Regions from separate parts of the Weizmannia sp. FSL W8-0676 genome, predicted to be linked through region 1. Evidence: predicted binding sites of a transcription regulator. Region 1 holds the regulator's gene; the other holds the start of a gene.
The links. The regulator LexA, encoded in region 1, represses DNA repair genes until DNA is damaged. The targets are predictions, from matches to a motif close to CGAACATATGTTCG.
Positions count from the first base shown of each region.

Region 2: recA (recombinase RecA) is a predicted target of LexA. The motif match lies at 1,478-1,491, and genes of this name have one in related genera.

Region 1 covers NZ_CP151954.1:1,627,327-1,630,745, reverse strand. Annotated here, with positions in the region: gene glnA (type I glutamate--ammonia ligase) at 52-1,389, shown strand; gene lexA (transcriptional repressor LexA) at 1,608-2,228, opposite strand; gene NST20_RS07905 (hypothetical protein) at 2,303-2,461, shown strand; gene NST20_RS07900 (LysM peptidoglycan-binding domain-containing protein) at 2,436-2,774, shown strand; gene NST20_RS07895 (recombinase family protein) at 2,771-3,419, shown strand, end outside.
Region 2 covers NZ_CP151954.1:1,314,694-1,318,112, reverse strand. Annotated here, with positions in the region: gene recA (recombinase RecA) at 316-1,383, opposite strand; gene NST20_RS06355 (competence/damage-inducible protein A) at 1,652-2,884, opposite strand; gene pgsA (CDP-diacylglycerol--glycerol-3-phosphate 3-phosphatidyltransferase) at 3,056-3,419, opposite strand, start outside.

The DNA.
Region 1 (3,419 bases):
TTTATAGCTTAGATATATACTTTTTATTGCCTAAAGGGAGGAATACTGTTCATGCCTAAGTTTACACGCGAAGATATTTTGAAGAATGCCGAAGAACAAAATGTGAAATTCATCCGCTTGCAGTTCACGGATATTTTAGGGACGATTAAAAACGTCGAAATCCCGCTCAGCCAGCTTGAAAAAGCGCTCGACAATAAAATCATGTTCGACGGCTCTTCGATTGAAGGATTTGTCCGGATTGAAGAATCGGATATGTATCTGTATCCGGACTATGATACATGGGTTATTTTCCCGTGGACGGCTGAGAAAGGGAAAGTTGCCCGCCTGATTTGCGATATTTATAATCCGGACGGCACCCCGTTTGAAGGAGATCCGCGGAATAACCTGAAGCGAGTATTGAAAGAAATGGAAGAACTTGGCTTCACGAGTTTTAATCTTGGGCCTGAACCGGAATTCTTCCTCTTTAAGCTGAATGAAAAAAATGAACCGACCCTTGAGCTGAATGACAACGGTGGCTATTTTGACCTGGCGCCGACGGATCTTGGCGAAAACTGCCGGCGCGACATCGTATTGGAACTCGAGGAAATGGGCTTTGAAATTGAAGCATCCCACCATGAAGTTGCGCCTGGCCAGCACGAAATTGATTTTAAATATGCGGATGCTGTCAGGGCATGCGACAATATCCAGACCTTTAAACTGGTGGTCAAGACAATTGCACGCAAACACGGCCTGCATGCGACGTTTATGCCGAAACCGTTGTTTGGCGTGAACGGCTCCGGGATGCACTCCAATCTTTCGCTCTTTAAAGGAAAAGAAAATGCATTCTATGATCCGAACGATGCAGAACTGCAGCTGAGCGATACGGCATACCAGTTCATCGCCGGCATCATAAAGCATGCGCCGAACTTTACGGCCGTAACGAATCCGACGGTGAACTCCTATAAACGGCTTGTGCCGGGTTATGAAGCGCCTTGTTATGTTGCTTGGTCCGCCCGCAACCGCAGCCCGCTCATGCGTATTCCGGCTTCCCGCGGCTTAAGCACGCGCGTTGAAGTGCGCAGTGTTGACCCGTCTGCGAACCCGTACCTCGCGCTCGCCGTCCTGTTAAAAGCAGGGCTTGACGGCATCGCGAACAAATTGCAGGCGCCGGAACCAGTCGACCGCAACATCTATGTCATGACGAAAGAAGAAAGAGAAGAAGCCGGCATTGTCGACCTCCCGGGCACGCTGCTGCAGGCGCTGGAAAACTTAAAATCGGATGAAGTAATGGTAGACGCCCTTGGCGATCACATCATCGAACACTTCCTTGAAGCAAAGGAAATTGAATGGGATATGTTCCGCACACAAGTCCACCAATGGGAACGCGACCAGTATATCGAAATGTATTAAGCAAGAAACCCCTTGAAGCGTAAGGCTTTGAGGGGTTTTTGTTTAATGGGCAGTTTCCCATCTCACGCTCAGAAAAACAAAATGCCCGATAATTGCCCCGTTTTTTCCTTCAAAAATAGATTGGAAGCCCGGAAAACCTCAAGTGCCACAGGCATTTTTGCCATCAAACTCGCATATGCTCTATTAAAAAAGAAGCAGCCGAAACTGCCTCTTTTTGATCAGTGCACCATTTGCCTGTACAGCCCGATGACAACGCCGAGAATGGTGACGTTTTTCAATATGATCGGTTCCATTGTCTGGTTTTCAGGCTGCAGCCGGAAGTAGTCTTTTTCCTTGAAAAATCTTTTTACTGTCGCTTCATTTTCATCTGTCATGGCGACCACGATATCCCCGTTGCTTGCCGTCTGCTGGGAGCGGACAATCACATAATCGCCGTTTAAAATCCCTGCATCCACCATGCTGTCCCCTTCGATTTCCAGCATATAGACGGACTCGTCAGACGGGACAAGATGTTCCGGAAGCGGAAAATACTCTTCAATATTTTCTACAGCCGTAATCGGTATGCCTGCTGTTACCTTTCCGACGATAGGCACATTGACAACATTTTGGGCCGGTATTTCTTCATCATGGTCCAAAATTTCAATCGCTCTCGGCTTTGTAGGGTCGCGCCTGATCAGCCCTTTGCTTTCAAGCCTTGCGAGATGGCCATGGACAGTTGAACTGGAAGCAAGCCCGACTGCCTGGCCAATTTCCCGCACGGAAGGGGGATAGCCTTTTGTTTTGACTTCATGCTTGATGAAATCAAGTATCGCCTGTTGCCGTTTTGATAGTTTTGCCATTATATCCACCTCGTCGCAGTTTTGTTTGGCACCCGCGCTGCGTACGGGGACGCAAACGGGAGGAATGCCATTATTTGCTATTATTATATCACATTGCAGAAGATAAAACAAACGTAAGTTCGAAAAAAATGTTGACGAAAAACAGGCGTTCGTTTTATAATAGAACTGGTGATTGGACGAACGAATATTCGCGGGAGGAAGATGGAGATGTCACGATTATGGAAAAAGTATAATTATGTTATGATTTTAGCAGGGCTTGCGCTTGTTTTCGGATTTTTCATGATTGGAAGTCTGCGGGATCCATCCCCACACTATATCAAAATCAGCGTTACAGAGGGCGAGACGCTTTGGAATATCGCCGGTCAGTATGCAGAACAGGGCAAAATGTCGAGGGAAGCATTTATCAGCTGGGTTGAGCGCCATAATGGGATTAACGGCAACATGATCAAAGCCGGCGAAAAAATTGTCATTCCGGTAGAAAAAAATGAAATCAGGGATGATAAAAGGGAACTTGCGATGAAATCACAATGGGAGACGAAAAAATGAAAGTTGTTTTATATTGCAGAGTAAGCACGGAAAAAGAAAGCCAGGAAACTTCTTTGGCGAGGCAGCGGGAAGAGCTGGAGAAGCTTTCGGATTCCCGCGGTTTTCAAGTGGCCGGGGTGATCTGCGACCGGGCAAGCGGCTACGACCTGGACAGGCCCGGTATCCTTGAACTTCTTGATATCATTGGAAATGAAAAGGTTGACGCCGTACTGGTGCAGGATGAAACACGGATTGGAAGAGGAAATGCAAAAATTGCACTGCTCCATTTTTTATATAAAAAAGGGGTCAAAGTATATTGTTATGCACAAAACGGTGAACTCGAACTTTCGGAATCCGATTCAATGGTGTTGAAAATTGTCAGCATGGTTGAAGAGTACCAGCGAAAGCTGCATAACTTAAAAATCAAAAGGGGGATGGAACGCGCAGTCAGAAACGGCTACCGCCCGGAAAAAAATTTAAAAGGAAAGCGGAATCCGGACGGCAGGGAGAGGAAGGAAGTGCCGGTTGAAGAAATTATCCGCCTGCGGGACAACGGCCTGACTTTTCAGGAGATTGCTGCGACAATGCGCGGTTTTGGCTATCAAGTTTCAAAAGCAACCGTCCACCGGCGTTACAGGGAATATATGGAGGAAACGGTGCATGATC
Region 2 (3,419 bases), 310 kb from region 1:
TCGTCCCGGTCCGGCTGAAGACAAGGATGTTCTGTCAGCCGTACGCGGAAAAGCTGCCGGATTAAAAACCGGCTCCCTTCCGGAAACTTCCGGGAGGGTTTGCTTTCCGTACAGGAGAAAGTCGTTTTTAGAAAAATAAAATATACATATTAATTTTAAAGGTGGGAATTTTTATTGTCAAGTGAAGCGGAAAGATTGCCATCGTAATTTGTGTTGATCCCTTTCAGCCATGCAGCTTTTGCGGCGCAAAAAAGCCCGGTGGAAAAGGACGGCAAAAAGCGCCTGGATGCGGTCAGCATTTCAGGCGCTTATAGGTTACTCCAAATTCAATTCTTCCTGTCCTTCCACAGCTTCCTTTTCATCTGCAGCTTTTTCGTTTTCATGGGAACCGGCATCTTCCGCCAGGTCGTAATGTTCCCGGATTTTTGCGGCAATCTCGTTTTTCAAATCCGCATTTTCCTTTAAAAACTGTTTCGCATTTTCACGCCCCTGGCCGAGCCGCTCGCCGTTATAAGCATACCAGGCCCCGCTTTTTTGGATGATGTCAAGGTCGCTTCCCATATCGACGATCTCGCCTTCTTTTGAGATCCCTTCGCCGTACATAATATCCACTTCTGCCGTTTTAAACGGAGGCGCTACTTTGTTTTTGACAACCTTGATTTTCGTTTTGTTGCCGACAATGTCACTCCCTTGTTTGATCTGTTCGGCGCGGCGCACTTCAAGGCGCACGGACGAGTAAAATTTGAGCGCGCGTCCGCCCGGTGTGACTTCAGGATTGCCGAACATCACGCCGACTTTTTCCCGGATCTGGTTAATGAAAATCGCAATCGTGTTTGATTTGTTGATCGCGCCCGATAATTTCCGCAGCGCCTGGGACATCAGCCGTGCCTGGAGGCCGACATGGGAATCGCCCATTTCTCCTTCAATTTCCGCTCGCGGCACAAGCGCAGCAACAGAGTCAACGACAATAATGTCCACTGCGCCGCTGCGGACGAGCGCTTCTGCAATTTCCAGCGCCTGTTCGCCCGTATCCGGCTGGGACAGGAGCAGTTCATCAATGTTGACACCGAGCTTTTGGGCATAAACCGGGTCAAGTGCGTGTTCCGCATCAATAAAGGCAGCCTGTCCGCCCTGTGCCTGGACTTCCGCAATCGCATGCAGGGCAACCGTTGTTTTACCGGAACTTTCAGGGCCGTATATTTCAATGACGCGGCCGCGCGGGTAGCCGCCGACACCAAGGGCAATATCAAGCGCAAGCGAACCGGTCGGGATCGTGGAGACAACCCGGTCGGTCTGCTCGCCCAGCCGCATAATGGAACCCTTGCCAAATTGCTTTTCTATTTGTTTCAGAGCCTGGTCTAAGGCTTGTTGACGATCATTCACAAAATTTCCTCCTTTTATTCATCACGGACTCTTGAAAGCAATAAATCTATATCTATACTATACCCGTTTTTTCCGTGTTTGCCAAGCAAAATGTCGAACGCCTATTCGTCTCTTTTTTGCAAAAATCCGGCAAAAAAATGGGGTTTTTCCCCTGCAAAAATGGAAATTTCCCCGGCAAAAAGGGCCGAAAATTGAATTTTTGGCAAACAAATTTTTTTCGTAAAAAGGCCGCTTCCGCCATTTGCAATGAGCAGAAGCGGCTTTCGGACTAAAGCAGTTTCAGCAAATGCCAGCAGCCGTATTTCACCGATCTCGTGCGGACGTTGTTCCGGGATCCGGAAAGTTCCAACAGATAGGCGGCCGTTTCTTTCCCTTTTATGGCAATGCCGATCCACACGGTTCCCGGCGGATGGCCTTCAAGGGAGTCCGGGCCGGCCACACCTGTAAAACTGATGCCAATGTCGGCATCCATGATGCTGCGGATATTTTCCGCCAGTTCTTTTGCACACTGGCTGCTGACGGCGCCGTACTTGTCAAGTGTTTCTTTTTTCACTTTGGCAAGCTTCATCTTCGCTTCGTTCGAATAGACAACAACGCCGCCTTTCAGCATCGTGCTGACACCCTGGATGGACGCCATTTCCGCTGCAAATTTGCCGGCAGTCAGGCTTTCCGCGCAGGCCAGCGTCAGCTGTTTTTCTGAAAGTTTTTCAAACAGGGCCTCCATTAACGTCGTATCGTTATAACCGTAAAAATACGATCCGGCAATTTGCAAAATCTCTTTTTCCACTTGATCGATCATTTGGTTCGCCGTTGCCACCGACTGGTGTTTCGCCGTAATCCTGAGTGTCACTTCCCCTTCTTTCGCAAGCGGAGCAACAGTCGGATTGCTCTGGGTTTCCAATATTTGGCGGATTTCTGTTTCCAGTTGGGATTCGCCGATCCCGAAGAAACGGAGAACGCGCGATTCGATTTTTTCGATCGTTTCCAGTTCATCCTGGATCGCGGGACTGGCATAATGGATAAACATCGGTTCCAGTTCATGCGGCGGGCCGGGGAGCAGCATGTAATAGTGGTTTCGGCTTTTGGCCAGCATGCCCGGCGCCATGCCGTGGTCATTCGGAAACACTTTCGAGCCTTCAATGACAAGCGCCTGCTTTTTGTTGTTTTCCGTCATTTTTCGTTTTGTACGGATAAAAAACTGTTCGATGGAACGCATGGCATCTTCGTCTGTGACCAGTTTTTTTCCGATATGCGATGCAATCGTTTCTTTTGTTAAATCATCCTTTGTCGGACCGAGCCCGCCAGTAAAAATCAATAAATCGGCGCGGCCCTCCGCTGTACGAATTGCCGCTTCGAGCCGCTCTGCGTTATCGCCGACAACGGTCTGATAGTACACATCCACGCCGATTTCTGCCAATTGCGCAGCAATAAATGTGGCGTTTGTATTGGTGATCTGGCCAAGCAAAAGTTCCGAACCGACTGCAATTATTTCGGCATTCACTTTCCATTCCTCCCTCTCTTTTAAAGCAAAAAACGAACACATGGCGGCGCCAATCCAGAAGACCCGAAATCCGCCCCGCAATGCCGCCTTTTCCCGGAAATCCTGCGGCCCGTGCCGGGTTAGCATCAGCGCCGGCGGGCAAAAAAGCAGTGAGAGGCTCTCACTGCTTGGTTATTTCGAGCGGGCAAATACGCCCCGGTTTAAATAGAAATAATCAGCGCCTGACCAGATGGTAAAGATGAGCGCCACCCACAAAGCGACCAGATCCATGCGGAATGAGAGTGCCGAAAACGGGAAGTTATGCAACAGCAATAAAAGGATGGCAATGATTTGCGTCCATGTTTTGATTTTTCCAAGCATATTGGCTGCTGCAACTTCCCCGCCCTCTGCCAAAATTAGCCGCAAACCCGTCACGGCAAACTCGCGGGCAATGATCACGACAACAATCCATGCCGGCGCCAGCTTGAGCCCGACGAGCAAAATAAACGCCGTTGAAACAAGCAGTTTGTCCGCAAGCGGATCGAGGAATTTCCCG